Regions from separate parts of the Bacillus sp. Marseille-Q1617 genome, predicted to be linked through region 1. Evidence: riboswitches for the same ligand, from Rfam matches in the RefSeq annotation. Region 1 holds a riboswitch; each other region holds the start of a gene.

Region 1 (2,203 bases):
ATCGTTTCGATCATCCTGCCATCACCTCCACTTTCACCAACTGGCTTTCGGCAAACGCAAGGGCTTCTTTAAGCTGGGATTCCGCTCCGTCCAGATGAACGAACAATGTGCCGTATGCACCTTTTTGTGTCTGGGATATTTGCCCCTGAAGGATATTCACTTCAAGGTCGAATTTTCTGATCAGGGAGGTGATCAGCGGCTGCCCGGTCGATTCACCCACGAACGTAAATTTCAAGACCTTCCCTGTCGAGTAATCTTGGATGAGCTGTTCAATCACTTCATCCGAATCTTGATCCTGAGACACTTCCTTCACAAACCTTTTTGTCACCTGCTGCTGAGGATTCCGGAATACTTCGAGCACATCCCCGAGTTCAGCAACCTTCCCATTTTCCATTACGGCTACACGATGACAGATTTTTTTGATGACGTGCATTTCATGCGTGATCAGGACGATGGTCAGTCCCAGGCGCTTGTTGATATCCACAAGCAGATCAAGGATGGAATCGGTTGTCTGGGGATCAAGTGCAGATGTCGCTTCGTCACACAGAAGTACACTCGGGTTGTTCGCAAGTGCCCTTGCGATGCCGACACGCTGCTTCTGGCCGCCGCTCAGCTGCGCAGGATACGAATCCCCTCTCCCTTCAAGGCCGACAAGAGCCAGCAGTTCATTTGCCCTTTTATTTCTTTCTTTTTTAGGAACACCTGCTATCTCCAAGGGGAACTGAATATTTTCAATGACAGTCCTTGACCATAACAGATTGAAATGTTGAAAAATCATGCCTATCGATTGTCTTGCCTCGCGGAGCTTTTTACCTCTAATCGTAGATACTGCCTGACCGCCCACGTTAATAGCACCTTCAGTCGGGACCTCAAGTCCGTTGAGCATCCGGATCAGCGTACTTTTACCGGCACCGCTATAGCCGATCACCCCGAATATTTCACCTTCCTTAACGGAAAGGTTCACTCCGTCCACTGCAGAAATCGGGCCTGATTTCGATTGATATATTTTCTTCACGTCTGAGATGGTAATCATGATGTCGGTCACCTTCCTTCTTCTTGAGTAAAACGATCGTTCTAATATGAATTAATACTTCTCTTATTGCCCACAGTCTAGGTATGAGGGCAATAAAAAAACCTTCCCGCAGATAAGCAGAAAGGCATAATCATATGATTATCCTTCCTCTTATCTGTCAAAGCATAGCTTTGAGTGAATTGGCACCATTTCAATAAAATTGACGGTTGCCGGGCTTCATAGGGCACGTCCCTCCACCACTCTAAATAAGAGTAAGTCTAAATATATTAAGTTAATATGTGTAAAGTCTCAGAAAATTTGCTACAAAAGTGATTTTATCACCACATATAAAGGGTGTCAATTCTTTTTTTTCAGAAGATTAGAGTAATCACTAAATTTCCACAGTCTCTTTTATGATGGGTCTTGTCAACCACAACACAGACTCCACGAACAACAGCGGGCGGTAACCACCGCGAACAGATAATTGATTGTTTTCAACCATCCGCGATAAAAGCTCATCCCCTTTTAAAACACGTGTAATCATTTCCTTATTTCCATCGATAAAAAATTGAGGTTCAGATTTCATACTGTCTTCCATAATAAAGCACTCATTATTTGATAGAGAAATGGTGTAGCGCTGATTTTCACATTCGAAGGCAAGAATAAATGGATCTGAAGGAAATAACAGCTGCAGATGGTACTTGGCATGACATTGTTCAATTAACGTCTCTAAATGATTTCTCATAAATACCCTCCCGCGAATCTTCTTACTACTTAATTCTACATTTGGATATTCTATCCTTTTTCAGTTGCTCGACATGATTTTGAAGTAATAATGAATCACTGTCGAAATAGATAATATTGAATATTCAGAATATAAATTCCGAGCAATTTCTCTTCATTTCCCAAGAAATATGTCCTAGTTTGTAGAAAGGTTTTCAGGGTTGAGCAGCTACATTGGACACCTATATTAAAGTGATAGCGAAAATGACAAAATAAAAAGACCTTTATCCATTAAAGGTCTCTGTTTTCTTCAACATTTCATATAGATAGGGCACAGATTGAAAGGCATAAATCCTTTCCTTCTCTTCAGAATTTTTATATAGGATCAAACATGGCACACTTTCAATCACCTGTTCTTCTGCAAACTGTGGTAAGTAATTCAAATTGACTTTTTCAAAATGAAAGGAC
Region 2 (2,203 bases), on a different contig from region 1:
TCAGGCTGATACTGTCTGAAACGGGTATGATCGCACTCTGGAAAACAGCGACCATAATCGCAATCAGAAGAATTCCATAGTAAAGGTCGGTCACGAGATACCCAAGGGCAAACATCCCGGCAACCAATGAAGTGAAGGCCAGCACCTGGGTCGGTCGATTCGTCGCATCACTCACCATTCCCCAGATAGGCTGAAAGAATATCATCATAATGGGGCCGATCGACATGATCGTCCCGATTTGGTACCCATTCAACCCAACACTTTCACTTAAATACACGCTTAACAGCGGGTACAGGCTCCCCACACCAAAAAACGTCAAAAAATAAAAGCCTTGTAAAGTAAAGACTTGATTACGTACCGTTTTTTCCACTTCTGTATCCCCCAGATGATTTTTTATCCCTATAATACTAGACCTATTCTAGAAGATTGTAAATCCTTTTTATGGATAAAGTAAGACTATGCATCTGTGGCTCAATCTTTAAGAAATCTTATTAGCATGGGATTCCATTTGAATGAATCATATTGGCTGGAAAACTTTTTATAGTCCTATGAACATTTTTCCGATTGACTTTTCTTCTTAAACGCCTTAAAGTATGTAAGTATAATTTCAAATGAATATAACGTATTCTTCTTATCCAGAGAGACGGAGGGACTGGCCCTATGATGTCTCGGCAGCGGACTCTTTACGAGTGCTGTGCCACATCCAGCAAGCATGATGCTTGAAAGATAAGAAGAGTGTTTCTTTTATTGGAAACCTCTTCTTGTCGAGAAGAGGTTTTTATTATTATCCAGCGAGGTAATACCCTTATCGTTGGGAGCGGGTTACGTTGAAAAAGTTGACCTGATAGCGAATTTGTCGCTGGTGACATATTTCCCATCGCAATCCATTCATCAATAACCAATTGTCAAAGGAGTTGTTCATATGATTAAAGAAAAAGGAAATCTTCTGGCTTTACTGCCATTACTCATATTTGTTTCGCTCTTTCTCGGGGCGGGAATCATTTCAGGAGATTTTTACGCATTCCCGGTATTAGTCTCCATCATCATCGCTGCTGTAGTGGCGCTGCTCATGAACCGGAAGGACTCCCTGAATGCTAAAGTGGAGCGCTTTGCCAAAGGAGCTGGACATCCAGATATTATGATCATGGTGTTCATCTTCCTTTTAGCTGGAGCATTCTCGGGAGTCGCTGAGAAAATGGGCGCTGTAGATTCGACGGTGAATCTAGCTCTTTCTGTACTTCCAGAAAACCTTGTTATTGTTGGACTGTTTTTAATTGCTGCATTTGTTTCATTATCCATGGGTACTTCAATGGGTACGATCGCGGCACTTGCCCCGATCGGTGTCGGAATCAGCTCTGGTACGGATATCGCCATGCCTGTTGCGATGGCAACGGTCATCGGTGGTGCGATGTTTGGCGACAATCTCTCATTCATCTCTGATACAACGATTGCTGCCGTCCGTACCCAGAAGACGGAAATGAAAGATAAATTCAAGGTGAACTTCTTTATCGTTCTTCCTGCAGCCATCCTAACGATGGTGATCTTATACTTTATTACGGCAGGCAACCAGTCAACGGTGGATGCCGATGCCTTTAACTGGGTGAAGATCCTTCCTTATCTTGGAGTCATCATAGGTGCATTGGCAGGATTGAATGTGTTTGTTGTTTTATTCGGAGGAATCGTACTATCGGGAATCATCGGATTTGCCGATGGAAGCTTCACACCTTCCAGCTATTTTGGAAGTGTTGCTGATGGAATGACCGGCATGGCTGAAATCGTGATTTTGACCGTCCTTATCGGAGGTGTGGTTGAACTTATCCGTTATAATGGTGGAATACAGGCGCTGCTTTATCTTGCCACCCGCAAGATCCGCTCTCCACAAGGAGCACAGCTGGCAACAGCAGGACTTGTCAGTTCAACCAACCTTTGTACGGCAAACAATACGATCTCAATCATCATTGCAGGGCCGCTTGCGAAAGAAATCGGTGAAAATTACGGAGTCGATTCCCGTAAGTCTGCAAGTATCCTGGATATATTCTCTTGCTCCGTACAAGGCTTGATACCATATGGAGCACAAGCGTTATTAGTAGCAGAAACGGCAGGAATCTCGCCATTAAGTGTTATTCCATATGCGTTCTATCCGATTCTGACAGCAGTATCCGGATTGGTTGCGATCCGATTTGCACTGCCGAAGTTTACCCGT
Region 3 (2,203 bases), on a different contig from region 1:
CTGAATTTATCAATTCATCCCTGATGGCCATCACTTGTTTTCTTTCTAATGCCACACTCCCATATGGTGATGGAAATAAAGAGAAATCAGCTCCTGTCATTCTTAGAAACTTACCAAGCCATAAAGAATAACTCACCCCGTATTGCGGAGAAGCAGCTGCAGCCCCCGAAAAAGAAGGGTGCGCCATTATAGGAAGGCCGATTTCATCATCCTCCCTTAACTCCTGCAGTACATCCAGGCCGTAGGTAAATACATTAAATAATAAGGCATCCGCCCCAAGCTCTCTTGCTTTCCTCGCTTTTTCTTTCAAGCCTTTGGTTCTTCCAGATAAGTTGACTGCGTAGAGAGTTCGTTTTCCCGTTTCTTCATAGACCTCACGGAGTACTTTATGTCCGGTTTTGATTCTGTCAGCAAATGGAGTCAATTCGTTATCAAAAAGGATTTCATCGTCTTTCACTAAATCCACTCCGCCCAAAGCCTGGGCTTTAAGCTGGGACTGCAGGTATTCCAGATCCCTACCGATCACCCCTTTGAAAATGCTCATTAATAGCGGCCTCTCAAAAACTTTCACTTTTTCCCTGATTCCTTCAATCCCAAATCGGGGACCCGGATACTCCTTCTTTAATTCTCTTGAAAATTGAAGATCCTTCAGCTTCACTTGCCCATCAAGAGACAGTTTTCCAAAGACAGTTGTAAGAATCGCCGGTATATCATTAGAGTAGTTTCCGGATGGATAGGCGATCTGTATTTCCGCCCTTCCCCCATCTCTGCCTTCATTTTCTTTAACCTCCACTACCCTGCCTTTGTACTTTCTTAATTGTTCTTTCTCCAGTAATGGAAGATCGGTCCAAGAACCGACAGTTAGTCCAAGCGCGATTCCTTCCGCTTTTTTTTCAAAGGTCCCGATCTTTCCTGTCATGACATATGTAGCAATAACTTCTCCCACTCGAGATGCCTCCCATCTTGATTGCTTTTAAATGTTCTTCGTAGATACAACATAAAAAACCCCTTCGATAAGAAGAGGTTTGTCTAGTACTCTGTCTTATCTCTCAGCAAGTAAATTGCTGCAAGAATTAGCACCGTGCTTAAAAAAGTCGGTTGCCGGGCTTCATCGGGCTGGTCCCTCCGCCTGCTCTTGATAAGAAAAATCATATGCTATTACATTTTATTTCAGTTGGATTATGGCATCATTTTTCATTTCTGTCAATCTTTTTTATCAAACAATTTCAAATTTTCAATCCTGCGCACAGCTTCTTCCAGACGTTCTACACTGGTCAATAAACCTACGCGGACATATCCTTCACCATGTTCTCCAAACCCTACACCTGGTGCTACAGCGACTTTAATTTCTTCAAGGAGGTAATCTGCAAACTCCACAGAGGAAAAGCCGGGGGGAACCTTAAGCCATGCAAAGAAAGAACCTGCTGGTGCTTTAACCTCCCATCCGATATTTTGCAGCCCGTTTATGAATGTTTTTCTTCTGGATTCATAAGTATCGACAAGTTCTTCGACGCACTTCTGAGATCCGAGTAAAGCAGCCACTGCAGCTTCCTGGACAGCCCCGAAAAGACTTACATACATGTGATCCTGAAGAATGTTAATGGCTTCGATCACACTTTTATTCCCGACTGCAAAGCCCACTCTCCAACCGGCCATATTATAGGTTTTTGAAAGCGTATAGATTTCAATGCCTGTGTCCTTTGCCCCTTCTGCTTCCAAAAAGCTGACAGGCTTTTTCCCTTCGAAGCCGATTGCACCGTAGGCAAAATCATGGACGACACAGATATCATTTTGTTTCGCGAATGATACTGTATCTTCGAAAAATGAACGGGAGGCAACCGCTCCTGTAGGGTTATTGGGATAGTTCAAAAACATGAGCTTTGCTTTTTCAATGTCCTCTCTTGCAATCCTCTCATAATCCGGGAGAAAATGATTCTCTTCTTTCAACGGCATCGTTACCATCCGTGCTTCCGCAAGGGATACCCCTGACAAATAATCCGGATACCCCGGATCCGGAACCAATACTGTCTCACCGGGGTCCAACAGGCATTGGGGTATCTCCACCAGCCCTGCCTTCCCTCCGAACAGGACTGCAACTTCTTCATGAGGATCGATGTCCACACCATATTCCCGTTCATAAAAAACAGATATGGCTTCCCTGCAGGAATCCAAACCCCGAAAAGGGGAATATTTATGATTTCCT
Region 4 (2,203 bases), on a different contig from region 1:
CTGCCTGCGATGCGGTTTTAATAGGGGAGATGGTTCCGAATTGATTATCAAATTCAGATCCGAACGTCTCATCAGGAGCGACGGTCCCATCCATTCCTACACAGTCGATGACCACATCAGCACCCCCTTTGGTATATTCGTGGAGGACAGAGCCGATGTCCGGGGTCTCTTTGAAATTATAGATTTCAGCACTGTTTGTACGTTTAGCATGACTTAGACGGTGCTCAACCTGATCGACAGCAATGACGCGCTCGGCCCCTTTTAACTTGGCGAACTTCTGAGCCATCAGTCCGATCGGACCGCTCCCAAGAACAATGACCGTATCCCCTTCTTTTACTCCGCTGTTTTCAACGCTCCAATAAGCCGTCGGAATGACATCCGAAAGGAAGAGGACACTTTCGTCGTCAAGGTTACTGGTCTCAGGTACTTTAAATGAAGTAAAGTCCGCATAGGGCACTCGTAGATATTCTGCCTGTCCGCCTGGGTAGCCTCCCATCATTTCAGTAAATCCAAATAGACCTCCAATTTCTCCATGTGGGTTGGAATCGTCACACTGACTTTCCATCTGGTTCTTGCAGAAAAAACATTCCCCGCAGCCAATATTGAATGGAATGACGACACGGTCCCCTTTTTTCAGACTTTTTACTTCCGACCCTACTTCTTCGACAATTCCCATTGGCTCATGCCCCACTACATAATCTTGTTCCGGTTCGATTCCGCCGTGGTAAAGGTGAAGGTCAGAACCACAGATACCACTTGCAGTGATTCTCACGATCATGTCTGTATTTTCTTGAATATCGGGAGTTTCAACTTCTTTGACCACCATTTTTTCTTTTCCTTGGAAAGTCACGCCCTTCATTCCTATCACATCCTAATCAAGTATTTCTATACATATAGACTTGATATTGGTTGTTCAAACATATATTTTTTATGCATGCTATTTTGTACGACCTTTTGCTTAAAAATAACTCTTGGCATTCCATTGAAAATGCCAAAGTATTCATAATTTTCATTGACTTTTAATAAAGTATGATGTAAGTTATGAAGAAGTTATTTTAATAAAGTGATTGATGATAGTTAATTAAACCAAATAGATTCTTATCCAGAGAGGTAGAGGGACTGGCCCTATGACACCTCAGCAACCAGCCAAGGGCATGGTGCTAATTCCAGCAAGTTGAATTCAACTTGGACGATAAGAGGGAGATTGAACGACTGAAGCCTTCTTATATTTCATAAGAAGGCTTTTTGTTTTATATCCTTTTTCGTTTAAATAAGAAAAGGAGTGACGAAATTGAAAAAACACATCGATACCATTCTCGTTCAATCAGGAAATCGTACGGATGAGAGGACAGGAGCAATAAGTCCTGCCATTCACTTATCAACCGCATATCAGCATAAGGGGATCGGTCAATCGACTGGATTTGATTATACGCGGACCGGAAACCCGACCAGGACCATTTTGGAAGATACACTGGCTCTTTTGGAAGAGGGGGATAGAGGCTTCGCTTTCAGTTCGGGGATGGCAGCCATCCAAGCTGTACTGAGCTTATTTTCGTCAGGTGATGAATTGATTGTTTCCCAGGATTTGTATGGCGGAAGCTATCGTTTGTTTGTACAGTATGAAAATCAATACGGTATCAGGTTTCATTTCGTGGACACTCATGAAGAAAATCATATTGTTGAAAAAATAAACGAAAAGACAAGAGCGATATTCCTTGAAACGCCAACCAATCCATTAATGAATGAAACAAGTATTTCAACGGTGTCTACCATCGCTAAGGATAACGAGATATTACTGATTGTGGATAACACCTTTTACACACCAATCCTTCAAAAGCCCATTGCAGAAGGTGCTGATATAGTCGTTCACAGTGCTACAAAGTATCTAGGCGGCCACAATGACGTACTTGCCGGTGCTGTCATCGTCAGAAACAAAGAATTGGGAGAGAAACTCTATACCATTCAGAATTCGATCGGTGCCGTTCTTTCACCCTTTGATTGCTGGCTGTTACTCCGCGGCATGAAAACATTAGGCCTGCGGATGGCCCAGCATGAAAAAAATGCAAATGAGGTTGCAGAGTATTTAACGAATCATGACTGCGTGACGGATGTCCTTTATACCGGAAGAGGCGGGATGCTTTCTTTTCGCATTTCTAGGGAGGAATGGGTCGGTCCTTTTCTTGAGAAATTAGACATCATTACA

The links. Region 1 has a riboswitch for S-adenosylmethionine ahead of HWX64_RS15580 (methionine ABC transporter ATP-binding protein). Riboswitches for the same ligand answer to the same signal wherever they lie in the genome.
Region 2: it holds a riboswitch for S-adenosylmethionine, as region 1 does, so the genes downstream of both, HWX64_RS00580 (Na+/H+ antiporter NhaC family protein) here and HWX64_RS15580 (methionine ABC transporter ATP-binding protein) in region 1, are expected to answer to the same signal.
Region 3: it holds a riboswitch for S-adenosylmethionine, as region 1 does, so the genes downstream of both, HWX64_RS07220 (2,3-diketo-5-methylthiopentyl-1-phosphate enolase) here and HWX64_RS15580 (methionine ABC transporter ATP-binding protein) in region 1, are expected to answer to the same signal.
Region 4: it holds a riboswitch for S-adenosylmethionine, as region 1 does, so the genes downstream of both, HWX64_RS09115 (methionine biosynthesis PLP-dependent protein) here and HWX64_RS15580 (methionine ABC transporter ATP-binding protein) in region 1, are expected to answer to the same signal.

What each region holds. Positions count from the first base shown of each region.
Region 1 covers NZ_CAHJXM010000002.1:842,889-845,091, reverse strand. The annotation lists gene HWX64_RS15585 (methionine ABC transporter permease) at 1-14, opposite strand, end outside; gene HWX64_RS15580 (methionine ABC transporter ATP-binding protein) at 11-1,033, opposite strand; SAM riboswitch class I at 1,181-1,285, opposite strand; gene HWX64_RS15575 (hypothetical protein) at 1,404-1,757, opposite strand; gene HWX64_RS15570 (thioredoxin family protein) at 2,020-2,203, opposite strand, start outside.
Region 2 covers NZ_CAHJXM010000001.1:100,214-102,416, reverse strand. The annotation lists gene HWX64_RS00585 (MFS transporter) at 1-370, opposite strand, end outside; SAM riboswitch class I at 629-733, shown strand; gene HWX64_RS00580 (Na+/H+ antiporter NhaC family protein) at 923-2,203, shown strand, end outside.
Region 3 covers NZ_CAHJXM010000001.1:1,448,973-1,451,175, reverse strand. The annotation lists gene HWX64_RS07220 (2,3-diketo-5-methylthiopentyl-1-phosphate enolase) at 1-946, opposite strand, end outside; SAM riboswitch class I at 1,040-1,145, opposite strand; gene HWX64_RS07215 (pyridoxal phosphate-dependent aminotransferase) at 1,204-2,203, opposite strand, start outside.
Region 4 covers NZ_CAHJXM010000001.1:1,840,110-1,842,312, forward strand. The annotation lists gene HWX64_RS09110 (zinc-dependent alcohol dehydrogenase) at 1-859, opposite strand, end outside; SAM riboswitch class I at 1,096-1,199, shown strand; gene HWX64_RS09115 (methionine biosynthesis PLP-dependent protein) at 1,292-2,203, shown strand, end outside.